Regions from separate parts of the Aquaspirillum soli genome, predicted to be linked through region 2. Evidence: predicted binding sites of a transcription regulator. Region 2 holds the regulator's gene; the other holds the start of a gene.

Region 1 (14,721 bases), on a different contig from region 2:
CAAGACATCCATTTTAAAAGGAATATGATTTGCCAAACCCCACCCCATCGCCGCGATCACCAACAACAACCCTGCGCTATACAACACCGTTTTGAAACGCCATAACGGCATTTTTTCTGCATCAGCAGGGGCATAACGAATTAAACCGCGTGGTTTATGGATTTTATCCATCACCTGATCACAGGCATCAATACAGGCGGCACAGCTGGTGCATTCGTACTGCAAGCCATGACGAATATCAATCCCTGTCGGACACACTTGGACACAGATACCGCAATCGACACAATCGCCTGTTGCCCCATCTTGCCCTCGGCGGGGTTCACCGCGAGGCGCATCATAGGCCACCACCCAAGTATGACGGTCAAACATCACCCCCTGAAATCTTGCATACGGGCACATGTGTTTACACACCGCCTCACGCAGACGATCAGCCAAGATAAAAGTAAAAGCGGCGTAAGATAACAACCAAAAGACTTCCCAATAGCCTATTTCCAGTGTCAACAGCTGTGACCACAAAGTGCGTGCCGGTGAAAACCACGCAACAAAGGTAAAACCAGTCCACAAACAGAAGGCGATAGCCAAGCCATAACGGGCCGATTTGCGGAGGATTTTTTCAAGATGCCACGGTTGTTGTGCCAATTTACGGCGGGCAACATGGTCGCCCTCACACAATCGCTCAATCCATAACATGATTTGTGAATAAACCGTTTGCGGACAGCTATAACCACACCACACTCGCCCAACAATGGTTGTCCACAAAAACAAAGCAAAAGCACAGGCCATCAACAGCGCAGCGAGATAGATGAAATCCTGTGGCCAAAACACCCACGGCCCAATTAACAATCGACTGTGTTCGATATCAAACCAAATGGCCTGCCGCCCTTGCCAATTTACCCACGGCATCACAAAGAAAAATAATTGTGTCAGCAACACCATGCCGACACGCCAATAGTTAAAGCGGCCATGCACAAGACGGGGATAAAACGTCATGGTCTGTTGTTTTGCTGTCATTGCCTACACTCACTCAGGAATGAAAGTCAGCATCGTAGACAGCGACTGACTGAGAAAATAGTCACAGCAATGCACCAACTTAGGTACACAGCAAAACCAAAAACAAAATAAAAAAAGAAATTTTTTGCAAAAACTCCACTTATAGCAAAATATTGACAAAATTTTATGCCATATTAAAATGCCGACACGCTAAAAGCACTATTTTAGTGCAAACCTCTTTCCCATCGCCAAGGTGTGTTATGCGATTAAGCCATCTCAAAATCCATGTCCAGCTGTTCCTTCTCACTGTTTCAATGATCGTTGTGCTGTTAATTGTTGGTGTACAGTCCTTTATTGCCTCTAACGATAGCCTAACCCGCGCCAAAGACATCTACGACAATCGGCTTATTGCCATCATCCAGCTAGGTGAAGTCGAAAACGCCATTAGCCAAAACCGGATGCAAATGATGTTAGGGACGTTTGCCAGCACCTCACTCGGTGATATTCCTCCTAACGCAGCTCAACGCGATCAATACTTCAATGCTATTGCTGCAACACGCGCCAAACGCGATCAACAATGGCAAGCCTATATGACTACTTATCTGACCGATAACGAAAAAAAATTAGCAGAAGTTGCCGCCACCGCCATGCGGCAATACGATCAAATGGCCGACCGCTATATCGCCTTGATTCGTGCAGATCAATTAGGTGATGCCGAACGCTTCCGTCTGAAAGAACTCACCCCACAAGGACGGAGCATGAATGAGGCCCTGAGCGCGCTCATTGCCTATCAAAAAGACACGGCTGAACGCGATTACCTCAGCAATCAAGCCGAAACGGAACGGGAGAAATGGATTAACTTAGTGTTAATTGTGTTGGGTGTGGTGGGTAGTCTGGGTTTGGCGTGGATTATTGGCCGCAGTGTGACACGCCCGCTTGCCGAAACGGTCAAAATTGCCCAAGCGATTGCCAATAAACAACTCGACATCTCGGTGCCACGCGGTGGTGATAATGAAGTGGGTCAGCTGTTAGCCGCCTGTCGCCAGATGCGCGATGCCTTAAACGAAACACTTTTATTAGTTCATCGCAACTCTTCAGAAGTCACCTCAGCCGCAATGCAGCTACGCGAAAATGCCGGTCATATCCGTCATGCGTCGCAGCAACAAAGCGAAGCCGCCAGTGCTATGGCTGCTGCTGTCGAAGAATTGACCACCAGCATCGACCAAGTCTCACATCGCACCCAAGCGGTACAAAACGATGTTGACCATGCTCATGAACAATCGATCTCGGGCAAAAAGATTGTCAGCCATACCGCAGAAGAAATGCGCAAAATTGCGGATAAAGTCCGCGCTTCGGCTCAGATGACACGCCAACTGGGAGAGCGTTCGCAGGCCATCGACAGTATTGTCGCGGTGATTCGTGATATTGCGGAACAGACTAATTTATTGGCGCTGAATGCAGCGATTGAAGCCGCCCGCGCCGGTGAACAAGGGCGCGGCTTTGCCGTAGTGGCCGATGAAGTGCGGAAATTGGCCGAACGAACCGCACAATCTACCCAACAAATTGGTGAAATGATTGGCGCCATCCGCAACGAAATTGAAATTGTGGTACAGGATATGCAAGAAGGGGAAACCCACATGCAAGGCGGAGTGGAGTTGGCTGAAAAAGCACAACAGGCGATTGATGCCATCACGCAAAGCACCGCCAGCATTCACCACGCTGTGAATGATATTTCCCACGCTTTACAAGAACAAACCACCGCCAGTATGGATGTGTCGCGTAATGTTGAGCATGTGGCGCAAATGTCGGAGGAAAACAGCAGCGCCGTAGGCCAAACCGCCGACTCTGCACAACATTTACAACATCTTTCGCAACAATTAGATGACGTGGTCAAGCAATTTAATTTGCGCGGATCGAACTAAAAAGTCATAACATATTTATTTACAGACACTTATACAACCCTATTTCCGTCGCGGGAATAGGGTTTTTTGTCGAAAACAACAAAATTAGAAATTAACGTTTGATGAAATGTAATCGCATAACATATAATCATATTCTCGATTTTTTCAGAAACGGAGTGGGGTATGTCTGGTGTGCGAGTACGTTCCATTTTTCTAGCATTGATAGTGTTCTCATCACTTTTGTTATCGTTGACATTGTTATCGCTCACCAAGCTTTCGACAGCCTCAGATGACCTTGCCGATGCCAATGCCAAACGCTATCAGTCTTATTTGTTGGCCGATATGCTGCGGCAAAGCTCGGATGACCTCACTCGTTTAGCGCGAACGTATGTGTTGACCGGCGAGAGCCGCTATGAACAACAATACTGGGATATTTTGGCAATTCGGAATGGCGAGAAACCGATGCCACAAGCGTATGAACGGATTTATTGGGATTTTGTCGCAGCCGGAGAAACCCAACCGCGCCCCAACGGACGGCAAGTACCCTTACTGGATTTGATGAAGGAAGCCGGTTTTTCTGAAGCAGAATTCGCCAAGCTGAACGAAGCCAAAGCCAATTCTGATGGACTGGTGAAAACAGAAACCATCGCCATGAATGCGATGAAGGGGAAATTTGAAGATGGCCAAGGGGGGTTTACTCGCACCGCCGATCCCGACCCAGTGCTGGCACAACGTCTGATGCACGATGCGGCCTATCACCGCGAAAAAGCCAAAATCATGAAGCCGGTGGATGAGTTTTTTGTTTTGCTCGACCAACGCACCCAAGGCGCGGTTGACCAAGCTGTTGCAGCAAAACAAACCGCAGAATGGTGGGTATGGACAGCGCTGGCCATCAATTTAATTGGTTTGGCTTTGGGTCTGTTGTATAGCTATCGCGTCTTACTGAATGTATTGGGCGGTGAACCGGCGGCGGTGTTAGAGGTGGTCAAACAAATTGCCGCCGGTAATTTACGCACCCCTGCCACTGCTGCCAAGAAAGACAGCCTGTTACACCACGTCCATCAGATGCAACATGCGTTGCGGCAAACCGTCAATCTGATTCAAAACAAGGCGCAAGAAGTGGATAGCGCCAGCAATGAGTTATCGTCCGTCACCGAACAAATCGGTACTGCGGCACAACAACAATCCCAATCCGCCGCCAGCATGGCCGCTTCGATGGAAGAGCTGAGTTCGAGTATTGAGCATGTTTCAGAACAAACGGACAGTGTCAGTGAGCGTTCTTTACACACCACAGAGCAAATTAACCAAGCGATTGAAGTGATTTTGCGTTTAGATCAAGAGATCAACAAAATTGCCAGTTTGGCTAGTGAATCGAATCAAACTGTCTCGCAGCTTGATGCCATGTCAGCACAGATTGCTTCTGTGGTCAGCATTATCCGTGACATCGCTGACCAAACCAATTTATTGGCGCTGAACGCGGCGATTGAAGCAGCACGGGCCGGTGAACAAGGGCGGGGGTTTGCTGTCGTAGCGGATGAAGTGCGGAAATTGGCCGAACGCACTGCCACAGCGACATTTGATATTCAAAACATGATTCAAAAAGTTACGAACTGCACCGCCCAAGCCAATCAATTAACGCAATCGCAATCAGCACAGGTGCATGTTGGCAGTCAGTTGGCACAAAGCGCTAAAGAGGTGATTGATGGGGTAACGAAAGAATCCAGCCACACCGTGCAATCGGTGCAACAGCTCAATCATTCATTCCGCGAACAATCCACTGTCAGCCATCAACTGGCACACCAAGTGGAACATATTGCCCAAATGAGTGAAGAGACGCATGCAGCGGTTAACCAAATCGCCCAAGCGGCAAGACGTTTGCGAGGCTTAGCGCATGATATGCACCATTCGTCTATGCAATTCCAAACTTAACCCCACATCGGCATAGACAGCACCACAAAAACAGAGAACAATCCCGTGTTATAAAAAATCCAACTACACTAAAGCATGGCTATTTTATGCCTTTGTGTAGAATGTTCAGTGGAACAAGGATCGTCATGGCTTCTGACACGGGATCTCCTTCAATTTGGGCAGCGGACGACACGCTCTCTTATGCATTGTTGTCCGTGCTTGTTTTTATCAGTTATTTCGTTGCGGCCAAAGCAGGGTTGGCAATGGCGTTTGTCCACGGCAATGTGTCTGCTGTCTGGCCGCCGTCTGGCATCGCTGTTGCTGCCTTGTTGTTATATGGTTGGAAAATCCTGCCGGTTCTCACCCTTGCCAATTTCCTCGTTACGCTCACCACCCCCACCCCATTTTGGATTTCACTCGGCATCGCCACCGGCAATACAGTTGAATATGCCTTGGCTTATCTGTTGCTGCATGTGTTGTGCCCTCAAAAAGATCATGGCCAATTCAATTCATTGCGCACTGTGTTGTGCCTATTGCCCTGTGCCATCTTTGCCCCAGCGCCAGCGGCCTTATTGGGTGCTTTAAGTTTGTGTTATGGCGCAATAGCTGGATGGAATTTGTATTGGGATATTGTGTTGACTTGGTGGTTAGGTGATGCGGTCGGTATGCTGTTGATTGCTCCAAGCTGTATCTTAGGATTTTCTTTGCTGGCCTATCTGCGTGGTTTATCAAAAGAAAAAGCCATCGAATTTTTTGCGCTGACACTCAGTGCCGTTTTTACGGCTTGGATCTTATTCGGCAATTTGTTTGCCTTTCCAGCCGGCACCCGTTCTGCTGCCTATGTGTTATTTCCTTTTATTATGTGGGGTGCGCTGCGTTTTCATCTGTTCGGTGCACTCAATGCTGCCTTAGCCATCTCGATTCCAGCCGTGATTGGCACTGCCCACGGTGTCGGTATTTTTAGTAGTGACAGCCAAACCGAAAGTTTATTACAGCTACAAGCTTTTATCGCTGTCTTAACCATGACGGGAATGATAGTAGCCAGTGCGCTGTATGAGCGGCAACAATCTGCCCGCTATGCTATTCAAACCGAGCGCCGGATTCGACAGCAAAATGCTGAACTACAGCGCTTAGCCGAAGTGTCAGCACATCATTTACAAGAACCTGTGCGCCGCCAAATTTCGTATGCCCAGCTTTTGGCTTATGCCATCGAGCACATGCCACCGCATAGCGACATTAACAAGGCCGACTTATTATTACCGATGCAGTTTATTGAGCAAGGCGCGACGCGTCAAAGAGCGTTATTGCATGATATTGAGCGCTTTCTTGCCGCAGGGACGGCCCTTGCCCCAGCACAGCCACAAGAAACACAACAGATACTCGAACAACTGCGCCAGCGGTTACACAGTATTTGCCAAGCCAAACAAGCCTGTCTTGAATTTGACCATTTACCACCGGTGTTAATTGATAAAAATCGATTGGAAGAGGTGTTTCACGAACTGATTAGCAACGCACTGCAACACGCCCACCCAACATCCGGCAAACTGTTACTCATCACGGTGTCAGCTCGTCAGGCGGGGCAGCGGGTATATTTTCGAGTGGAAGACAATGGCCAAGGCATTGCTCCGGCCTATCGCGCTAAAATTTTTGCCGTATTTGAAACAGTGAATCCACACACCACCGGCACCGGCATTGGCCTTGCCATTGTGCGGCGGATTGTCGAAAGTGTGGATGGACATATCAGCTGCCACAGTACCCCCACCGGCGGCTGCCGTTTTAGTTTTGACCTACCAGCCGCCTCGGTGCCATCAAGACATTAAATGATGCGGCAGACGGAAAAAGGCGATTGCTTGCCGCAGTTGATTGGCTAAGGATTCGAGTTGTTCTGCTGCCACTGCATTATGTTGCGTCGAGGCGTTGGTCTGCTCGGCCATGCTGGCGATGTAACCAACGTGGTTGGCAATTTCAGTGGCTGTGCTAACTTGTTCGCGTGTCATCACCGCCACATCGCGCACCTTATTGAGCGAATCGAGAGCTTGGCGGTGAATTTCGACCAACATCGCCGAGGCCGATTGTGCCCGCGCCAACCCTTTTTCCACTTGCGGATTCACTGCCGCCATTGCTTCAACTGCAGAATGGGTTTCGAATTGAATGGTCTCAATCATTCGGCCAATTTCCGTCGTCGCCGATGCGGTACGCTCAGCCAATTTCCGCACTTCATCCGCCACCACGGCAAAACCACGCCCTTGTTCACCAGCGCGAGCAGCTTCAATCGCCGCATTCAGGGCCAATAAATTGGTTTGGTCAGCAATCTCTTTAATCACATTAGCAATTCCGCCAATGTCTTGTGAGTGCTGGAACAAAGTTTGAATTTGTTGTGTTGATTGGCTCACGGTTTGAGAGATTAAATCCATCTCAACAGCCGTTTCTCTCACCAGTTTTTCACCATCTTCTGCTAATTTGGCCGTTTGCTGTGAGTTTTCTTCAGTATAACCAACGGTTTGCGATACTTCGCTAATACTGGTTTTTAGCTGTTCGAGCGAAGCAGCCGAGGCCGCCGTCGCTTGGGCCTGATGATAGGATGCGGAGCCAATTTCACGCGCTGCAGTCGCAACCTCTTTGGCACCACCGGATAAAGACCCTGCCATCTGGGTGATTTGTTGAAAAACATGGCCAAGTTTTTGTTGCATTGTGGCCATCGCGGCCAGCAAATTTTCAGTCGTCGAAGCGGAAACGGATAGCGGTTGTGTTAAATCACCGTGAGCAATACGGGTGGCTGTCGCTGTGGCATGGCTGGGCTCACCCCCCAGCGGTTTTAACACCAAACGACTGAGTAACACCATCAGCAAACCGATAATCACCACACAAGCAACCACCCCAGCCAAAGTAATCATCAACGCACGTTGTCGCACCATGTCAACCGCCTCGGCTCGAGGATAGGCAGCCAACACCGAAAATCCCCACTTATCGAACTGATAGCGCGAGATGTCCCAACCGGTGTTCTCTTTCAACAACGTTTGGACTTGCTCATCACTGACATGACCAGAGCGAAATCTGACTTTGCTTTGATAATCCAAAATCGCCATAAAGCCGGTATTCAACAAGCGGCTTTTATCCACCACTTCTTGTACGGCTGCCATGTCGATTTTGTAACCGACATACCAAATCCCAATTACCTGACCTTGGTTATCACGAATCGGCTCATAGCCGGTTAAGAAAGGGTTACCAAGAATATCAACGAGACCATAAAAGGCCTGCCCTTGCCGAATGGCAGCAATCGCCTTGCCTTTTGGGTCGAGAATCGTCCCGATAGCACGCTCGTTGTCTTTTTTAACATTGGTGGCAATACGAACGAACTCATCACCGTTTTTCACAAACAATGTGGCGGTCCCCCCGGCAATTTTGGTCACACCATCGACCAAGGCATAGTGTGCCGCTTGTGGCTGTGTACCAAATAGCAAATTGGGAACGGTTTTATCTTTGATGGGTACGCTATCACCAAGCGATGCCGGCCCGAGTGCTTCACCTCGTTCAATCAACAATCGCATGGCACTTTTCACCTGCTCACTGACTAAAGCATCAGTGACGGTCAGCACTTGCCGAGTCGTGTCGAGTTGTTGTTTGGCTTTCGCTGCAATCTCATGCTCAATTTGTTGAGTTTCAATCATGGAAAACAACACCGTGCCACTGAACACGGTCAATAAAATCAGTGCCGAGACATACAGCGCAAAGCGTTTGCGTAGGGTCATGTTAAATCCTGTCAAACAGAAACCAGCCAAAACAACTTATAAGAACATAAATTGTTTACGATTTGATGCGAAAAACCAGCATATTGCGCAGTTTTGCGGAATCTATCGCACACTTTGCATTTCTTATTTGATATGAATCAGAAATAACCCGCAATGAGAGGATAAAAAATAGGCCATCTGTTTAACAGATAGCCTATTTTATTAAAATAGTTTTTTATTTGTACTAATTGTTAACGTGGCCAGACGGACTTTAGATGAGGATTAGGACGTTCAGCATCTTGCAATGGATAGGGGTCAGCAACATAGCCGGGGCCTTTCATCACCAACACAATAAACGCACCCAAGGCCACGGTAAACAATACCGTCCAATACAAAATCAGCAGGCTAATCAAGAAAATATCAGTCGAAATCAGCGCTTGTTCACCCGACAGCGGCCATGACCAGCCATACCACAACCGCATCAACACCGCTGGCAATAGAAAAGCAGCACTGCCACCCAGTGTTAATTTGGGCATCGCCCGTAAGACTTCGCGCTCAATACCCGAGGGCGAGGGAGGAAACTGCGGTAGCCGATTAAATAATCCAGACATGGTCTTTCCCCTGCAGTTTTGTGGCTTTCAATAGACGCATAGTAGAAATAATCATCACTATTTGTCAATAACAAATCATGGACAAAAAATTTTGCAAAATTGACTAAATCAAAACCGCAAATTAACTTTCCAGCCGTTACATTTAATGGAAACTTACTTTGCTATTTTTTCACCATGTAAATAACATTACCTCAATAAAACAACAGATTAAACGAACCAATCAGCTGGCACAGGTTTTGATTGTCCAAGCGACTCTGTAACAAACGAAGGGGCGAGCATGGCAGCGCCACGCATTGTGGTTTTGGGCTTGGGCAATTTATTGTGGGCGGATGAGGGGTTTGGGGTGCGGTTGGCAGAACAACTGTACGCCAACTATGAATGGCCAGCCCAAGTTGACATCATTGATGGGGGCACACAAGGCTTGTTATTGCTGCCATACGTCGAAGAAGCCGACTGTTTATTGATTTTAGACGCGATTGATTTTGGCCTACCGCCGGCCACCTTACAGGTCTTCCATAATCAGGCCGTCCCAGCTTATTTGACTGCCAAAAAAATGAGTTTGCATCAAACCGGTTTTTCTGAGGTATTGGCACTTGCCGAATTGAAAGGCAGTTTACCAGCAGAAATTACCTTATTAGGGATGCAGCCAGAGATCTTGGAAGATTACGGTGGCAGCCTGTCGCCTTCGGTGCGGGCCTTGTTACCACAGGCCTTAACACAAGCACTGACTATTTTAGGCAATTGGGGTATCGAGATTCGTCCCTGTGCACAACCACAGGCACGCCTGAACGATGCCAGCCTTGAATTAAACCGCTATGAACAAGAACGTCCCTCGGCAGAACAAGCCTGTCGGGTGGGTGATGCGCGGGTATTAGAGCGGGGTTAGAACAAGATGTGCATGGGTATTCCAATGCAAGTCGTGGCGGTGAACGCGGGATTGGCCTTGTGTCAACGCGAAGACCAGAGCCAGCATCAAATTGATTTAAGTCTTGTTGGCCAAGTTGAGGTCGGAGATTGGGTATTGGTCTTTACCGGCGCGGCGATGGAAGTGATCAGTCCAGAACGAGCACAACAGATTCAACAAGCCTTGTCGGGTTTAGCCGCCTTATTACGCGGTGAGGCTTTACCAGATGAGGCGTTTGCTGATTTATGCCACCGCGAGCCACAGCTCCCGCCACACTTACAACGACAATAAGGAATATAAACAGCATGGCAATAGATGAAAGCATGATGGCCACGCGCTGGCAGGGCTTAGGTTATCAGGCCCTAACCACTACCACATTAGATCAAATCGTGGCTGAACAAGTGCAGGGTATCTGGCTGATTTTGACCACCGACCCTAAACAGGTGCCAGAGGTTTTTGACTATGCAGTGATTTTGCCCGAAGTGTGGAAACACTTAGGCCATCCCGACGCGCCAATCTATTGGGCGACCCCGAATGACAGCCGCAGCATTGCCCAACGCTATGGTGTATTGAAATTTCCGGCGTTGCTGCGGTTGCGGCCAGAGGGCTATGTTGGTGCGTTAATCAGTGTGTTGGATTGGCCGGAAATGGTAGAACGGGTGGCCTATTTAGCACAGGCGCCCGTGTCACGTCCGCCCAGTATCGGCATTGCCGTCCGCGCCAACCACGGGAGCTGCCAAGCATGATGCAATTTCAAGGTATCCCACTGGTCACGCTCGGCCCAGGGTCGCAGCCGGTGGAAGAGGATTTGCACTATATGGCGCTACCGCGCGAGGTAGATAGCTTTGCCATGCCATATTTGCCGACTGCAGAAGAAACCACTGAACTGTCGGCGGCAAAAGCTGTTTTGGCCTCGCTGATCGAGCAGATGGCAGACGGCAAAGCAACAGCTTATGCGACGGTTGACCATTTAGATGCTGCCAACCGTACTTTATTGGCACAGGTATTAGGGGAAGGCGAGGTCAGCGCGCGCGTGAAATACCTAAATGGCCACGAACTGTGTATTCAAGAATCGGTATTCGCTGGCATCTGGCGGGTGTTGCAATACGATAGCGCAGGGCAGTTGCTTGCTGATTGGGTAGAAGCCAGCGATATCCCCTGTGCGGTCTGGCAACAAGCGGCTGCTTTTGCCAACACAACCTTCACTCCGCTTGCCATCGGTGAAGCCTGTTTGATGAATGCGCCAGCGGTGATTCATGAATTGGCACAACGCGTTGTTAGCTATCGCTCAGCTGAAGACGATCATGTCATCAATTTGAGTTTATTACCGATGACGCCAGAAGACATGGCCTATATCGACGCTCATCTTGGCGGTGGGAATAGCGGTGTATTTTCGCGTGGTTATGGAAAATGCCGTGTGATGAGCACCCAGCTACAGCATGTTTGGCGAGTGCAATACTTCAACGGAATGAATCAAGTTTTATTGGACACGATTGAAATATGTCGTATTCCAGATGTGGTATTAGCAGCGGAAGAAGATCGACAAGACGCTAAACAGCGCTTGCAAGAGGCTTTAGCGTGGCTCAACGGGGTGGCACATGACTGAACAATTTGAAGGCAGTTATCTTGGTCGTGATGAACGACTCGACCCACACAGTCGTTTAGAGTGCAAAATCTGCTGGTGGATCTATGACCCTGCCGAAGGCGATGCAGTGTGGCAAATTCCAGCGGGCACCCCTTTTTACAATCTTCCCCCGCACTGGCAATGTCCGGTGTGTGATGGTGATAAATCACAGTTTATGGTGTTGGCGTGAGTGTAGAGATACGAGTCCTAGAACGGGTGTTTGTGGGGATTCAACACACAAGGATGCAAGGGCTAGACGAATTGCTCAATCCGCTGTTGCAGGTTGAAGCGGTGGGTTTTCGATATTGGCAAGGTTGGCGGGTGGGGGTGTTGATTACGCCGTGGTTTATGAACTTGATGATTTTACCGGATAGCCGGCCTTTGCCGGCACGCGGCGAAGGAGAGACGGCGTATGTATTGGAATTACCAGAAGGCGCAATAGCGTTTCTGTTTGGCCATGAACGCGAGTTGGGAGATTACCTGATGTGCTCGCTGTTTTCTCCGGTGAAAGAGTTTGCCGATCAACAAACCGCACGCCTTGCGGCACAAGAAGTATTGAAATTGTTATTCACTGATCAACCCGCAGAGCCGGTGCCGGATTTAAGCCGGCGGCGGTTTTTTGGTTTGCGGGGGTAGCCATTGTGCCAAATCTCCATCGGCTTGAGGTTCACTGCATCGACAAGGCCTATTTCACACAATGGCATCGCCTAGACATCGAGCGCAGTTTTATTGGTCAACACAAAAAAGACGTGCTTAACCAAATTCCGCATTGGTTTGGTGTGTGTAAAAACGCACAGACTTGGGCGGCGCGGTTAGCGTTGGGCGAGGTGGCGGCGGACAGTCCACCGCCGGCAGCGTTGGGTTATGAATTGGCATGGGAAACCCTGCGGCGGTGGTTGTTAAATTGGTGTGAGGTGGTTGAGGACGGCAAAAGCGCGGTGGGGGTGCAAAAGCTGGGTCGGGCGCAAAGCGTGGCGGATTTGATTGTTCTGACGGAAGAAGAGGTATTGCAAGACAAGTTGGCCAATGCCTTGGGGCGTGATGTAGCGGGGTGGGAGGCATGGGCGGCGGCTGGACAAAGTGCATTAGCGAGGGCCTTGGGCTGGTGGTTGGGACAAAGGGGAGAAACGGGTGTTGTGCTTTGTGATTGGCGTGAGGCGGCGCCGTTTTACCCACTTTCTGATGCTTGGCGTGGTGGGGTGTTGTCGTACCAAGGGCCGGCGGTGGAGGTATCGGCGCTTGCTCGCTACCAAACCCAATTACAACCGTGGCTTGTGGCGGGGAAATACAGCGCGGCGCGGTTGTTAGCGCGAATCATGCGCTTGTTGGCGGTGTTGGCTGGAGAGGGGGTGTATTGCAAGGTGGTGGGTGGGGCACACCAACAGCTTGCTTTGGTGGAAACGGCGCGAGGGCCGTTATTGCACTATGCCGCGCTGTCGCCAGAGGGCTGGGTGCAGTCTTATCACATTGTCCCGCCGACACTTTGGCACAGCCATCGTACAGGGGCGATTTCGCAGGCGGTGGCGGGGGGAGATCGCCAATGGGCAGGGCAGCGGGTGTTGCTAATCGATCCCTGTGTTGAGTATGTATTTTGTGGTTTTGATGAGGGCAATCATGCATGAGATGTCGTTAGCCGAGGGGGTGTTGACGCTGTTAGAGACACAGGCACAACAACAAAACTTCAAGCGGGTGAAGCAGGTGTGGTTGCGGATTGGGGCGTTGGCGGGGGTGGAGGTGTCGTCGCTGACTTTTTGTTTGGATGTGGTGTTACAGGGCAGCCTTGCTGATGGGGCGGTGGTGCATGTGTTACACGAGGCGGGCCGAGGGTGGTGTTTGCCGTGTGGTGAGGCGGTGACGGTGGCGAATCGGTTTGATGCGTGTCCGAAGTGTGGTGGGTATCAGATTCAGATTACCGGCGGTGATGAGATGCAGGTGGTGGAATTGGAAGTGGATTAGCCGTGGTGGGTGTGGCGGTTGGATGTGGATAGCACAAGGGATAAGAACGCGATGTGTACGATCTGTGGTTGTGGGCCGGATGAGGTCAAGATTGAAAAAGTTGGGGTGAGATATCCGTATGCCGGTCGGCGGGTGAAGCAAGTCGAGGCGGTGTTGCCGGCGGTATCAGAAAACGGGGGGGTGTGCGTTCATGGGTATGGAGAAGGAGAGGCGGGGGGGTCGGTGGTGGGGTTGAGCCAATCGAGGATGGTTCGGTTGGAGCAATCGTTGTTGGCAAAAAATCAGGAGTATGCAGACCGCAACCGAGGGTGGTTAGAGGGGTTGGGGGTGTTGTCGTTGAATTTGGTGTCGAGTCCGGGTTCTGGCAAAACGACATTGTTGGTGGAGACGATTCGGCGATGGCAGGCGCGGACGCCGTTGATGGTGATTGAAGGAGACCAACAGACCAGCCACGACGCGGAGCGGATTCGGGCGGCGGGGGCGGCGGCGTTGCAGATTAACACCGGCAAGGGTTGTCATTTAGATGCAGCGATGATTGAGCAGGCGTTGCAGCAATTGGCTGTGCCAAAGAACAGTGTGTTGATGATTGAAAACGTGGGGAATTTGGTGTGTCCGGCGGGGTTTGATTTGGGGGAACGGCATAAGGTGGCGATTTTGTCGGTGACCGAGGGGGCAGAGAAGCCGTTGAAATACCCAGATTTGTTTGCGGCGGCGGCGGTGATGGTGGTGAACAAGGTCGATTTGTTGCCGTATGTGGATTTTGATGTGGCGCAGTGTGTGGCGTATGCGCGGCGGGTGAATCCGGCGTTGGAGGTGATGTTGGTGTCGGCGAGAACGGGCGAGGGGATGGCGGATTGGTTGGGGTGGTTGGAACGGCAACAGCAGCAGATGCGGGTGTGATGAGACAGCGGTGGCGGGGGTGGGTGTCGGGTCGGGTGCAGGGTGTGGGGTTTCGGCCTTATGTCTGGCGGTTGGCGGTGGCGTTGGATTTAGTGGGATGGGTGGCGAATACGGCGCGGGGGGTGGAGCTGGAGGTTGAAGGCGACGCGGCGGCGCTGGCGGCATGGTGGGTGCGGTTTGGGGTGGCGTTGCCGCCGTT
Region 2 (14,721 bases):
ACCGCTGATATTCCCAGTTTAACCAGCATGGCACAGCGGCTAGAAGCCCCACGGATGATGGTGGAGGGGCAACTCAACCTGCCCGGTTCGCGCTATGCCTTTGATGGCGAGATTCAAGCGGTGTCGGTGGGCAGTGATGATGGGCGCGCACGGCGGATTGAAGGCCGTTTAGAATGGCGCTTTGGTCAACATCGCTTAAATGCGGCGATAGATACCCCGCTGCATTTTAATGCTATCGATGATATTCACCTCGCCCCACTTCGTTTGTCTACCCGCCTCAATTCACCTCACCTACCACGGCGTGAAATGCGCTCAGCGTTGATCGGGGAAATGCGTGTTGACCTTAAAAACCATCTGCTCAGTGGAACTTTTGACGGCACATTAGACGGCGAGAAATTGCGGATTCAAGGCAAACAGCAAGGGTTTAGCGAACCCAAACACAATCTCTCGCTCTCATTAGCTCGCCTCGACCTCAACCGCTACCTTCCCCGCGCCCAAGCTCAACAGGCAAAAGCCTTATTAGATTCGAAGCAAAAACTTGGCTTAGATTGGCTTGGCCCTTTGGCAGTAGAAGGTGATTTTGAAATTGGCGAGTTGTCTGCAGGCCGTTTTGCCATGCACAACGTCGGTTTCCATCTCAGTGCTAAACCAGACCGCCTCGCCCTCGAAGGCCTCAAAGCCGACATCTACGAAGGGCAATTGTCTGGCTCGTTCCAAATGGAAAATCCCGAACAACCGATTATTCGGATTGACCAACGCCTCAGTCGCATGAATCTCCATCCCTTGTTAAAAGATGTCTTCGATTTTGGTCGCTTAGAAGGTTTTGGTGATGGGCGGGTACAAATTCGAGCACAGGGAAAAAGCTTTGATGAACTGCGTAAAACCCTGAATGGTTCGTTGGCACTGAGTCTGAATAAAGGAGCCCTGACGGGCATTGATTTGGTCGCCGCTTTGCGTAATCTGCCAGCAGAATTGGAAAGTTGGTCATTACGCCCAATGACCCCAGACGGCAGTAAAAAAACCGAGTTCCAACGGCTAAATGCCAGCTTCCGCTTTGATAATGGCATCGCACGCAATCAAGACCTGCGCTTAAATTCAAGCTTATTGAATTTATCGGGCAGTGGTAAATTTGATTTGGTAGATAACATTATCGACTATGCCCTCGAAGCCAGCGTCAACCCCACCGCTATTGCCTCAGTCAAAACGCTCTCAGTTCCGTTAAAAATCACTGGCGCGATTGCAACGCCCACCTATGCTTTGGATTTCAACCGCTTGGTGAAAGAAAAGAAAACCGAAACGGAAAAACAAGAAGCGCTCAAAGAACAACTCACCCAACCACTACGGGCATTAGGCCGGTAACACCCTTTCTGCACCAAAAAAACAAAAACCCGCTAAAAGCCGCAGTCAACAGTGTTTAGCGGGTTTTTGAATTCTCCGTTCTTAAACTTTCAAAAAGCGGTAACCAGAATATGCCGATATGGTGCGCTTTTGAGAAATTCCGAAAAATCAGCCGGTGACTGCTGCATGACAGTAATCGCGTTCGCAAGCCAGCGCTTGCGCTCATCGACAAGGTTGGAATCCCTGTTGAGACCTAGCATGTCACGAGTCTGGGTAACAGCGTGGTGGCGTTGACGAGTTAGATCGGGTAATGGCTCGATTGTCCCATCAGTGGAAAGCGCCCATTCAGCATTACAACCGAGGCTGGGCTCAATAGGTAACAGGCCATTTTTCTTTTTTTGCCCGCAGGTTTTCTGGTTGATACAGCTGTGGGCATAGTTGTGGTACTCGAAACATAGGTCTGGCCTAGCATTCACACCTGCTTTGGGTTTGATGTGGTCAATCTGGCCTTCGGTCGGCTGTAGCAACTTTTCGCAATAGGCACACAACCCACCCTGATCGACATTCAAGTCAGCTTTTACCGCTTGTTTGACGGGTCTGAAAGCAGGACTGTCAAAGTCAGCAGCGCCTAGCACGGGATGGGTGGCGACAAAATCCGTCAGCGTCGGCGTTGGTGTGCTACGGTGTTGCAGTTCAACCATGCTCAGCCGCCTTATTCGACTTGCGTGCTGCAAGAAAACGCCAAGTCACCAAGTCACTTTCGTGGAATTGGTAGCCAACCTTTTCCAGTACACCACGCAGTTGCTGTGCGTCAGCACCATCTTCCCTACCTGCTCGCACCAATTGCTCGTAACGACGGATGTCATCCTGCAGAGGCAACTCGGGCTCTCGGTGCGTCCCCATGACTTTGGCTAGAGCATCACCAGACTCGTGTGCCAGAGGGCTGAAATCCGGCGTTTTAGCTTCGAAGCCAGTTTCTGTGGGTTGGAGAATCCGGATATTGTCGCGGCTGACCGTGGTGAGTACCTGAGGGCTGTGAGTAGTGACAATGAACTGCATCATCGGAAACGCACGGGTAAGATTTTGCAGTACCACTTGCTGCCATTCCGGATGCAAATGCATATCCACTTCATCAATCAACACAATGCCCGGCGTCTGTACGGCTGCTTGTGCACCCAACTGTCCATTCAGCTTGGTAGCACGAAACGCAATATCTGCCACCATACCAATCATATTGCGAATACCGTCACTGAGTAGCCCAACAGGCAGTTCACCATGTTGCTCGTGATGTGCGACTAATGTATCGAGTTTGAAGCTGTATTCGAGGTTTTTCCAAGCGGCAGGTTTTAGACAAGTATCAACAGCTGATATCACCGAAGCGATATAGCCAGCAAATTCTTCATACGCTGCCGTGTGAGCTTGTTCTTTCAGTTGCAAATCTTTGGCGTTGAGATTCCAGTATCGAAACCAAGCAGCGAAAGTTTTATAACTGGATGCTGGGTCAAGGCAGTCAACATAGCCAATGGTGCGCGAGGTTCTCTCAAGTTTATTGTTGACGGTAAGTTTTTTTTGCTGCCACAGGCGCCCTGTGCCGTAGTACGCAATCAGAGGCAACAACACATCATTGCCTCGTGTACGCACTGCCTCTTGCATACGCTTACCGTAGTCGATGAGCGCTTTGGCATCCTTAATGGTGGTTTTAGCTTTGGTGGGACTGGTGAGTGCACGCCGCCATGTCGAAGAGACATGATTATCGCCCTGTCTATCAGGAATAAAACCGATAGCCTCCAAGGAAACACCCTTGGGTGCGTATTCCATTTCGTTGGTCGCAGTTTGCCGAATTTGAGTCAAGCGGATATCACTGGATTCGAAATGCTTGCCGACTGCCTCATCAAATGCGCCAATATAGGGACCAAAAGCAACGGCAATAGCATCAAGAATCGACGTTTTCCCTGCTCCATTGGCAGCAACCAGTACCGTCAACTGGGGGTGAAATTCAATGTCAATCGATTCGAAACAACGGTAATCGCGCAGTCTCAATTTCTGGAGATTCAGATAGGGCATAGCGCCTCCGCACGTTTAGGAACAAGGCTGACAAAAAACAATCACACCTCCCTCTACCCCTCCAACAACAACGCTTCAGCAGCGGCGAGTTGGTCGGGGGGGCCGAGGAGGACGACGACATCATCGGCTTGCAGCTCAAAATCAGCTGGGGGGTGGTTATAACGCTGCTGTCGCCGTTTCACGGTTCTGATTTCAACATCAAGACCAGATTGATATAAGGTTTGTAATGTCTTTCCGACAGCAGACGCAGCCGGCGTGAGCAAAATCGCGCCTAAACGCGGTTGCTTATTGTCGTCTAACGCCAAACTGTCATCCGTCACCCCCCGGAAAAAGCCACGGAACAAGTTATAACGCTCTTCGCGCACACTACGAATTCGCCGCAATACCCGATTTAATGGCACACCCATTGCCATCAGTGCTTGAGAGCCCAGCATCAAGCTCCCCTCCATCACCTCAGCCACCACCTCATCAGCCCCCGCTTGGCGCAAGACATCCATATCGCTATCGTCAATCGTCCTCACCACCACCGGCAAATCGGGCCGTACGGCTTGCACCACATTCAGAATCCGAATACTAGAGTGAGTATCGGCATACGTAATCACTAACACCTTGGCACGCATCAAACCCGCTGCCAACAACACCTCTTTCTTCGCCGCATCACCAAACACCACCGCATCACCAGCAGCAGCCGCTTCTTTCACCCGACTGGGATCTAAATCCAATGCAAAAAAAGGAATGTCCTCACGCTCTAAAAAACGGGCCAAGGCTTGGCCACTGCGACCATAGCCGCAAATGATGACATGCTCATCACGCATCATGCTCGACACCAAAATATGGTGTAGATCGGCTGCCTGCATCACCCAATCACTGCGAATAAGACGACGCACAATTCGGTCAGATTGTTGAATTAAAAATGGGGAAGCCAACATCGACAAAGTCACCGCAGCAATCGCAGCCTGTTCAATTTCACGGGGCAATAGACTCAGGTTACCGGCCAAAGCCAACAACACAAAACCGAACTCGCCACCTTGCGCCAAGGCCAAGGCGGTGCGAAGGGTGTCACCGGCTTTGTAACGTGCCATCCGTCCAATGATATAGACCAGCAGTGCCTTACCAGGAATCAGCCACAACAACAAAGCAGCCACCCACCAAAACTGATCTAACAACACCGACAGCTCAAGGCGCATACCGATGGTGATAAAGAAAAAACCTAATAAAATGTCACGAAAGGGTTTGATGTCTTCTTCAACTTGATAACGGTATTCCGTCTCGGCAATCAACATCCCTGCCACAAACGCACCTAAGGCCAGCGATAACCCAGACAACTCGGTCAACCACGCTATGCCTAACGTCACTAACAACACGTTGATCATGAACAATTCGCTGGAGCGTTGTCGCGCCACCATGTGAAACCAAGGCCGTACTACGCGCTGCCCCACTGCAAATAACAGCGCCATCACCACCATCACTTTTAACAGCGCCAGCCCCAAATCCATCCACAGGGTTTCACTGTTACCAGCAAAGGCAGGTAGCAAAATCAACAGCGGCACCACCGCTAAATCCTGAAACAACAGCACACCAATCGACATCTGGCCATGTGGGGCATTTAATTCCAGTCGTTCGGTGAGCAATTTCGACACAATCGCCGTTGACGACAGCGCAGCAACTGCACCCAAAGCAAATCCGGTCAAAGGAGAAAAGCCCAACAACCATGCAAGGGCCAATGTGGCAAATAAAGTCACCCCAACTTGGGCAATGCCTAAACCAAATACCAAATGCCGCATCGCACGCAGCTTGGGCAAACTGAATTCTAGCCCGATGGTAAACATCAAAAAGACAATACCAATTTCGCCCAGAAATTCGGTATCAGCCCCCTCGTCAATCAACCGCAAGCCACCGGGCCCTACAATCAAGCCAACCAACAGATAGCCCAACATCGCAGGGATCCGTATGGCACGGCAAACTGTAATCACCAATACTGCCGCTAAGAGCGTGATGACAACTGGAGCAAGAGAATGCATGAAGTAACAACCAATAGAGAAAAGAGAAAGAATGGCGCAAATTATACTGGGAATGCACAGAAACGATGCCCGTGCCAACCACGGCGATGCGATTAAAATTGCTATAATGGGCCGCGTGACAGCCTATTCCTTTTACAGACAGCGACTTTTGCATGACTGACTTCGATTCTTTGGCCCAACACCGACTCCATCTTGCACAAGAGGTATTACATACCGAGGCCGACGCCATTCGCGTGCTGGCACAACGCCTAGACCACACTTTTTTAGCGGCAATCGAAGCCATCTTACATTGTCAAGGTCGCGTGATTGTGACGGGAATGGGGAAATCGGGTCATATTGCACGCAAAATTGCTGCTACCCTTGCCTCAACTGGCACACCAGCCTTTTTTATTCACCCTGCTGAAGCAGCACACGGCGATTTGGGGATGATTACAGATGGCGATGTGGTATTGGCCTTGTCTAATTCGGGTGAATCAGAAGAAATTGTCGCCCTTCTCCCCAGCTTACGCCGTAAGAACATCACCTTATTGGCAATGACCGGCCGCCCGCAATCCACACTGGCTAAAGAAGCTGACTATCATCTGAACGCAGCGGTAGATCGCGAGGCCTGTCCACATAACCTTGCCCCCACCACCAGCACCACCGCCGCCTTAGCCTTCGGTGATGCCATCGCCATGGTATTGCTCGATGCACGCGGTTTCCAGCCAGAAGATTTTGCGCTATCCCATCCCGGCGGCAGTTTGGGCCGGCGTTTATTGGTGCATGTCTCAGACATCATGCATCAGGCTGATGCGCTGCCAGTGGTAACACCAGACACGCTGTTACGCGATGCGTTAATGGAAATTAGCCGCAAAGGGTTGGGTATGACAGCGGTGGCCGATCAGCAAGGCATATTATTGGGGGTTTTCACTGATGGGGATTTACGCCGCGCCCTCGACCGCCATGCTGATGTACACGCTACCTTGGTCGGCGAGTTGATGACCACCCGTCCACGCACGATTGCCCCCCACCGTCTGGCCGCTGAAGCGGTACAACTGATGCAAACCCATAAAATATTCAGCCTCTTGGTGTGTGATGAACAACAACGTTTGTTGGGCGCGCTCACCATGCACGATTTATTGCGTGCTGGCATTGTGTAATAAAGACATTTTTTGTTGTGATTGGATAAGCAATGCAATCTGTATACACCTTAGCACGCGATATTAAATTGCTAATTCTTGATGTCGATGGCGTGCTAACCGATGGCTCGATTTATTTCACGCCACAAGGCGAAGAAATCAAAGCCTTTAATACACTGGATGGTCACGGCCTAAAAATGTTGAAAGACAGCGGGGTTGAGTTGGCAATTATCAGTGGCCGCAGCGCGCCCTGTGTTGAACATCGTGCCCGTAATCTTGGCATCACCCATCTCTATCTCGGTTATGACAGCAAACGCAGTGCTTTTGCCGATCTACTCGCACAGACAGGGTTAAACGCAGAACAATGTGCGTATATCGGCGATGATGTGATTGATCTACCCGTGATGCGACAAGTGAAATTGGCCGTTGCCGTACCACATTCGCCGAATATCGTCCGCAGCCATGCTCACTATGTGACGGGTGCGGCCGGTGGACGGGGTGCGGTGCGTGAGCTGTGCGAGTTGATTATGCAAGCGCAAGGTACGCTCGACCACGCACTCGCCCCCTATTTGGCCTAAATCATGTTACAAGCCTCGCCGCGTCTTTTTCCTTTGTTGTTGGTTGCCCTACTCGCCGCCATCACCTTTGGCTTAGAAAGCTTGATTGGATGGTTGGCGATCAGCCCACCGCCAAACAGTCCCAACACCGAGGCATATCGGATTGAAGACTTTCGCGCCAGTGAATTTGGCATAGATGGACAGTTGATCCAACGCTTAGATGGCAAGGCAATATGGCAATTTCCACAACAAAATGTCGTTTACTTCACTGCGCCACACTATCGCCGCTTTGAACAGGGTAAATTGATCGGTGAATTAACCGCACAACAAGCGCAGTATCACACTGAACAAAAAACTGCTGAATTTAGGGGGGCTACGCGTCTTGTGCGCCATGCCCACGCCGGTCGTCCCGAGGCAATCTTAGAAACCCAAGCGTTAGAAGTCGATGTTGAAAAACGGGTCGCCCGTTCCAAACAGCAGTCGGTGTTCCGTCAAGCTGGCTCAACTGTCGAATCCGCTGGTTTTATCTACCATGATGCCACAGGACAAGTCAGCCTTTCTTCACGTCCCCAATCGCGGGTAAAGATCATCCATGAACCGAAACCTTCCCCTTAAACTCGGCCAACTGCTTTGTCTGGCGGCCTGTTTCACCAGTGCGGCAGCATGGGCAGAAAAGGCTGACCGCACGCAACCGATTACCATCGAAGCCGATAGCGCCAATTTAGATCAACAAAAAGGTCAAATGGTGTATGAAGGCAATGTGATTTTGACGCAGGGCAGTCTTTTACTCAAAGCCAGCAAAATCGTGGCAACGGATAAAGGCAATGGTCAACAACAAGCCACTGCCGTCGGTAGCCCTGCTTATTTTAAGCAACGCCTAGATGCCAAAGACGGGCAGGCAGCAGAATGGGTTGAGGGCCAAGCCAAACGGATCGATTACGACAGCAGCAGCGAAGAGGTGCGCCTCGTCGAACAAGCCCGTATTAAGCGTGGCCAAGACAGCGCCGTCGGCCATAGCATCACCTATCACGGCAAAACCGAAGTCTTTCAGGTCAATGGCGGTGGCAAAAATGGCCGCGTTACCGTGATCTTGCAGCCAAAGAGTAAGCCATGACCCCTCAGAGTGTGCTTTCTGTGCGCCACCTACGCAAAACATATAAAAAGCGAACGGTGGTGCAGGATGTATCTTTAGACATCAAAAGTGGTGAGGTAGTTGGCTTGCTGGGCCCCAATGGGGCTGGAAAAACCACCAGTTTTTATATGATTGTCGGTTTGGTGGCGGCGGATGCCGGACATATTTTCTTAGATGATCGCGACATCAGCACCTTGGCCATGCACCAACGCGCCCGTCTTGGCCTTGGTTATTTGCCACAAGAGGCCTCGATTTTTCGCAAAATGACCGTCGAAGAGAATATCTTGGCGATTTTGCAAATTGCCGGCGGCCACCACAAAGACAATCATGCCCAGCTCGATTTACTGATGGAAGATCTCAACATCAGCCATCTGCGTGAACACAGTGCGCTGTCTTTATCTGGCGGCGAACGGCGACGGGTTGAAATTGCGCGTGTCCTCGCGACACGACCACGCTTTATTTTGTTGGATGAACCGTTTGCTGGGGTCGATCCGATTGCGGTGATTGATATTCAAAAAATCATCAGCTATCTCAAAAGCCGTGGCATTGGTGTCCTGATCACCGATCACAATGTACGCGAGACACTGCGAATCTGTGATCACGCCTACATCATCAGCAATGGCAGCGTTTTAGCCGCCGGCTTACCGCAACAGCTCGTTGATAATGAAGAAGTCCGCCGTGTCTATCTAGGCGAGCATTTCCACCTCTAGGAATCTGGCCCTTGATGAAGCAAAGTTTACAACTCAAACTCAGCCAACAACTGACGCTCACCCCACAGTTACAACAGTCTATTCGTCTGTTACAGCTGTCAACGGTTGAGTTACAACAAGAAATCGAGCAGTTCTTGTTACAAAACCCGATGTTGGAACGAGTTGATGAGTATGAAGCCCCGAGCGACATCGAACCGGCACACCCACCACACGACGCTGTCAACGAACCCTCAGACACCAATCACGACAGTCCCAAAGAAGATCTGAGCGAGACACATCTCGAATTGGATTATGGGGGGGACTGGGGTAACAGCAGTGGTTTACCTCGTGATGAAGATGAAGACTTCGACCCTCATGGCCGATTGTGTCACGAGCCAACTTTACGCGAACATCTGTTAAGCCAATTAGCCGAGCATGTCTTAAGCGCACGCGACCGCGCCATTGTCACCTTGCTCATTGAAGCCTTAAATGAACAAGGCTATTTAGAAGACAGTCTAGACCACCTCGCTGCCGAGTTGTCAGAAGAACTCGCCACCGAAGCGGATGAACTACTGGGTGAGTTACAAGTTGGGCTGTCTCTGTTGCAACAATTTGAACCAGCGGGGGTTGGCGCACGCAATTTGCATGAATCAATGCGTTTACAGTTGCAAGCACAGCCCCATTCAGCGATTCGTAATTTAGCTCTTGAAATCAGCCAACAACATCTCAATCTGTTAGCTAACAGGGATTTTTCCCGCCTGCGCAAGCTCACCGGACAAGATGACCACGCCCTGAAAGCCGCGCAGCAGCTCATTGCCAGTTTGAATCCTTACCCTGCCGCGGGTTTTGGTGGAGAAGAAACGCGTTATGTTGCTGCTGATATTGTGGTTCAAAAACAAGGCGCAGCATGGGTCGCACGTCTTAATTCAGCCGCGATGCCACGCTTGCGCGTCAACAGCCTCTACGCCAATCTCCTCAAACAACAACGCGAAAGTGGAAATGCCCTAAATGGCCAGCTACAAGAAGCACGCTGGCTGGTGCGTAATATCCGCCAACGTTTTGACACCATTCTCCGCGTGGCAGAAGCCATTGTGATCCGGCAACAAGCTTTTTTTGAACATGGCGAAGAAGCGATGTTGCCCTTGGTGCTACGAGAAATTGCCGAAGAACTCGGCTTGCACGAATCAACAATTTCTCGCGTAACCTCACAAAAGTTTTTATTGTGTCCGCGTGGACTCTTTGAATTGAAATACTTTTTTGGTAGTGGCCTTGAAACAGACAGTGGAGAGAGTTGCTCTGCCACGGCGATCAAGGCAAGATTAAAGAAACTGATACAGGCAGAAGACCCGAAAAAGCCGCTGTCAGATAATACACTGGCCGAGTTACTGTCTCGTGAAGGGATACAAGTTGCGCGGCGTACGGTGGCAAAATATCGTGAGGCCTTGCATTTACCACCAGCCAACCAACGTAAAGCACTCTAGTGTGCGGTATACCCAAGGTTTATATTGATTTGGTAAAGGAAGTCTCGGCTTCCAATGGCTCGCAACCATTACTGCGCTACCCGTGGCAAGTCCGTTCGGTAACGATGGCGCTGTGTCTGGAAGGGTTCCAGACGCAGTCGGGAAAGTCAGGCCTGCTACGCTGCTTATAGCAACAGGAACAAAACATTGCGTACAGCCACGCATTTTTTGGAAAGCAAAAGGACATGAACCTTAACATCAGCGGCAACCATCTTGAGGTCACTCCCGCCCTGCGCGACTACATCGTGTCCAAACTCGACCGTATCACTCGTCACGTTGATAACGTGATCGCGGTGAACGTGATTCTGTCGGTGGAGAAATTGGATCAGAAAGTCGGTGCAAGCTTGCACTTGAAAGGGAAAGATATCCATGTCGAAGCCACCCACAGCGATATGTACGCTGCCATTGATGCGATGGCGGACAAACTTGATCGCCAAGTGTTGAAACACAAAGAAAAAATCACCGAGCACCATGCCGAGCGGCCAGTGATGGATTCCTCTGTGTAAGCCCTGATTTAACGGTCAATTCTTAGGTGCCGGTCTAGTCTGCCGCACCATGACAAGCGGGAACTCTGAGTTCCCGCTTTGCCTATGCGCTGCCAATCCCTGAAAACCGGCGTACAATCCAGCAGTTTTTCTGATTCGGATGTTCGTAATGAGCCTTATCGCCAAGATTCTGCCAAGCGACCACATCGTGCTTGACCTTGATGTGGCAAGCAAAAAGCGGGTTTTTGAGCAAGTGGGAATTCTGTTTGAAAATAGCCACGGCATTGCCCGTAGCGAGGTTTTTGACAGCCTCTTTGCTCGCGAAAAACTCGGCTCAACCGGTTTAGGACAAGGTGTAGCTATTCCACATGGCCGCGCCAAGGGATTGAAAGAAGCCGCCGGCGCTTTCGTGCGTTTGAAAACGCCTATCCCATTCGATGCTCCTGATGGCAAACCGGTGCAAAACTTATTTGTTTTGTTAGTACCGGAACAAGCCACTGACTTACATCTGCAAGTCCTCTCCGAATTAGCCCAACTGTTTAGCAGTCGCCAGCTACGTGAGGCACTGTTGGCAGCGGACTCTCCCACTACGGCTTATCAGCTCCTCACAGAACGACGTTAACCATGCCCAGTATTACCGTTCGCAAGCTATACCAAGATAACTGTCAAAAACTGAATTTGGCTTGGGTTGCTGGTGCCTCGGGAACTGACAACCGAATTAGCAATGATGAACAGCGGCCAACCCTTGCTCTAGTTGGACATATCAATCTCATCCACCCCAATCGAATCCAAGTTTTTGGGGTTGCTGAAATTGATTACCTCAACCGGCTCTCGGCCGACGATGCCCGTCAAATGCTCGACCAACTGTTTTCGCTCAGTATGGCAGCGGTGATTGTCGCAAATGGTGAACCTGTTCCATCACAACTACGGCAATATTGCGAACGCTATCGGGTGCCATTATTGGCCTCAACCCAGCCCTCGCCTTATCTGATGGATGTGATGCGGATTTATCTGGCGCGCATCTTGGCAGTTTCGACAACCTTGCATGGCGTTTTCCTCGATGTATTGGAAATTGGGGTGTTGATTACTGGTGATAGCGCGATGGGGAAAAGCGAGCTGGCACTGGAACTGATTTCACGTGGACATGGTCTAGTTGCTGATGATGCCGTAGAACTGTATCGGATTGGCCCTGAAACTCTCGAAGCCCGCTGTCCAGATATGTTAAAAGATTTTCTGGAAGTCCGAGGCTTGGGGATTTTAAATATCCGCTCGGTGTTTGGTGAAACGGCTGTACGCCCGAAAAAAGCGCTCAAGCTGATTATTCATTTGGTGAAGGCGAATGACCAAGTGATGCAAGGTCTCGACCGCCTGAACATTCAATCAGAGACGCAAGATATTCTTGGCGTGAAAGTGCGGCGAGTCACTATCCCCGTGGCAGCCGGGCGCAACCTTGCTGTGCTCGTCGAAGCCGCCGTCCGCAACTATATTTTGCAGTTGCGTGGCATCGATAGCACCCGAGATTTTATTGATCGGCAAACCCGTATGATGCGTGAACAAGACTATGCAGCTGATTCTGATTAGCGGTTTATCTGGTGCAGGTAAGTCGGTTGCCCTGCACATGCTGGAAGACCTTGGCTATTACTGTGTGGATAACCTTCCCACCGGCTTCTTAGCACGCATTATCCTGTTATATCAAAAATACAATTATCAACGGATTGCCATTAGCGTTGATACCCGCAGCGCCCCGATGCTATCGCAGCTGCCGGCGGCCATGAGCAGTTTGCGTAAGCATGGCTTTGATGTGCGTCTATTATTTTTAGATGCACAAGACGCCACCCTGATTCGACGTTATTCCGAAACCCGCCGCCGCCATCCGCTGTCACAACAAGGTTTAACCATCCCCGAATGTATCGCTAAAGAACGCGATATGTTGGGCGACTTACATTCACTAGGACACCGGATTGATACCAGCGCCTTAAGCGCCAATCAGCTGCGAAGCTGGGTGCGACAATTTGCCGATGCCGATACCGCACCACTGACCTTGTTATTTCAATCATTCGGCTTCAAACACGGTGTGCCGCTTGATGCAGATTTTGTGTTTGATGTCCGCTGTTTACCAAATCCCTACTACGATCTTACCCTGCGGCCTTTAACGGGCCAAGATGCCCCTGTCGCGGCATTCCTTGAACAGCAGGCGACAGTGGAGCAGATGTACCAAGACATTCACCAATTTGTGTCACGCTGGCTACCACAGTTTAATCAGGATAATCGCAGTTATCTTACGATCTCGATTGGCTGTACTGGCGGACAACATCGTTCTGTTTATTTAGCAGAACGGCTGAGTCGCACTTTTCCAAATGAACAGGTTTTACTGCGCCATCGGCAATTACCACCCGCGCAAGCATGAAACACCCCCTCGGTTTGGGTGATGTGTTGTGCATCCTTTTCTTTGGTGCCGTGGTATTGGCCCTATTCAATTGGAGTTGGCAACATGCCCCCGCCCAAGAAGCCATCGTCCGTGTTGGTGGTAAAATTGAACATCGGCTGTCTCTGCGTCTAAACCAAACGGTGACGGTCAAAGGTGCCCTAGGCCCGACAGAAATCGAAATTCGCCAAGGTCAAATTCGTATCAGCCGCGACCCAAGCCCACGTCAATACTGTGTCCAGCAAGGTTGGTTGCAACGCGCGGGACAAACCGCGATTTGTTTACCGAATCAGGTCAGTATCGAACTGCCAACAGCGACACATTCCCATGACAGTCTCAGTTTTTAGTCTCGCACCAAGCCAACAAGATCAGTACATTGCGCGTTTGGCCTGTTTAGGGATTGTGTTGAGTGTGGTTGAGGCTTATTTCCCTTCCCCGTTGCCGGGGGTCAAACCCGGGTTAGCCAATCTGGTCACTTTACTTGCTTTACAAAAATTAGGCTGGCGGGCAGCCGTAGCCGTGAATTTAATTCGGGTGGTGGCCAGTGCTTTATGGTTGGGGAGTTTATTTACCCCCGGCTTCTTCTTAGCGTTATCGGGTGCCTGTGGCAGCTTACTCTTGCTTGGCATTGCACAATATTTACCGAAACCTTGGTTTGGTTTGATCAGTCTGAGTTTGTTTTCCGCAGCAGGACATCTTGCAGCACAATGCTTATTGGCATGGCTGTGGCTCTTACCCAGTCAAGGTCTGCTGTATTTCCTGCCTTTTCTTGCCTTGTCTGCTTGGCTCACCGCCATTGTCAATGGTTGGCTGTGCCAACAGCTTTTGGAACCTCATCATGCCTCTACCGCGTAATGTTACCCTTGCCCTCACCGGCGCATCTGGGATGCCCTACGGCATCCGCTTGCTTGAATGTTTGATTGCCAGTGGCGTCCCAGCCTATGTTTTATATTCACAAGCAGCACAGATCGTCGCCAAACAAGAAATGGGATTGACCCTGCCCAGCCGAGCGGCAGATCTTGAACAGCAGTGGCAACAGCATTACCAAGTTGGGCCAGATAAATTACGGGTATTTGGACGAGAGGCATGGTTTGCACCGGTGGCCAGTGGTTCAAATCCACCAGAGGCGATGGTGGTATGCCCTTGTTCAATGGGTACTTTAGCGGCGATTGCACATGGTTTATCCGACAATCTGATTGAACGGGCAGCAGATGTTTGCCTAAAAGAACGTAAAAAGCTGATTATTGTGCCTCGAGAAACGCCATTTTCTACTTTGCACTTAGAAAACATGCTGAAATTGTCTCAGCTTGGGGCAGTCATCTTACCGCCGAGCCCGGGCTTTTATCATCATCCAAAACAGATTGAAGATTTA

Evidence for each region. Region 2 encodes sigma-54, which starts transcription at its own class of promoters, with help from an activator protein. Its sites were predicted from a motif close to CTGGCACGCTTCATGCTT; they were not measured.
Region 1: a site for sigma-54 is predicted at 9,363-9,380, ahead of hybD (HyaD/HybD family hydrogenase maturation endopeptidase). Genes of this name have one in related genera too.

The regions. Positions count from the first base shown of each region.
Region 1 covers NZ_BAAGTM010000002.1:370,837-385,557, forward strand. The annotation lists gene ccoG (cytochrome c oxidase accessory protein CcoG) at 1-1,011, opposite strand, end outside; gene ACYVJG_RS03715 (methyl-accepting chemotaxis protein) at 1,251-2,912, shown strand; gene ACYVJG_RS03720 (methyl-accepting chemotaxis protein) at 3,117-4,820, shown strand; gene ACYVJG_RS03725 (MASE1 domain-containing protein) at 4,946-6,619, shown strand; gene ACYVJG_RS03730 (methyl-accepting chemotaxis protein) at 6,608-8,548, opposite strand; gene ACYVJG_RS03735 (hypothetical protein) at 8,779-9,138, opposite strand; gene hybD (HyaD/HybD family hydrogenase maturation endopeptidase) at 9,416-10,024, shown strand; gene ACYVJG_RS03745 (HypC/HybG/HupF family hydrogenase formation chaperone) at 10,037-10,333, shown strand; gene ACYVJG_RS03750 (thioredoxin domain-containing protein) at 10,348-10,788, shown strand; gene ACYVJG_RS03755 (hydrogenase expression/formation protein) at 10,785-11,648, shown strand; gene ACYVJG_RS03760 (rubredoxin) at 11,641-11,856, shown strand; gene hybE ([NiFe]-hydrogenase assembly chaperone HybE) at 11,853-12,302, shown strand; gene ACYVJG_RS03770 (hypothetical protein) at 12,308-13,288, shown strand; gene hypA (hydrogenase maturation nickel metallochaperone HypA) at 13,281-13,622, shown strand; gene hypB (hydrogenase nickel incorporation protein HypB) at 13,674-14,522, shown strand; gene hypF (carbamoyltransferase HypF) at 14,522-14,721, shown strand, end outside.
Region 2 covers NZ_BAAGTM010000019.1:21,533-36,253, forward strand. The annotation lists gene ACYVJG_RS11845 (AsmA family protein) at 1-1,359, shown strand, start outside; gene ACYVJG_RS11850 (retron system putative HNH endonuclease) at 1,449-2,039, opposite strand; gene ACYVJG_RS11855 (AAA family ATPase) at 2,032-3,402, opposite strand; gene ACYVJG_RS11860 (cation:proton antiporter domain-containing protein) at 3,456-5,423, opposite strand; gene ACYVJG_RS11865 (KpsF/GutQ family sugar-phosphate isomerase) at 5,576-6,562, shown strand; gene kdsC (3-deoxy-manno-octulosonate-8-phosphatase KdsC) at 6,595-7,119, shown strand; gene lptC (LPS export ABC transporter periplasmic protein LptC) at 7,123-7,713, shown strand; gene lptA (lipopolysaccharide transport periplasmic protein LptA) at 7,691-8,212, shown strand; gene lptB (LPS export ABC transporter ATP-binding protein) at 8,209-8,940, shown strand; gene ACYVJG_RS11890 (RNA polymerase factor sigma-54) at 8,955-10,400, shown strand; gene hpf (ribosome hibernation-promoting factor, HPF/YfiA family) at 10,625-10,945, shown strand; gene ptsN (PTS IIA-like nitrogen regulatory protein PtsN) at 11,094-11,546, shown strand; gene hprK (HPr(Ser) kinase/phosphatase) at 11,549-12,505, shown strand; gene rapZ (RNase adapter RapZ) at 12,486-13,331, shown strand; gene ACYVJG_RS11915 (NusG domain II-containing protein) at 13,328-13,696, shown strand; gene ACYVJG_RS11920 (Gx transporter family protein) at 13,677-14,204, shown strand; gene ACYVJG_RS11925 (flavin prenyltransferase UbiX) at 14,188-14,721, shown strand, end outside.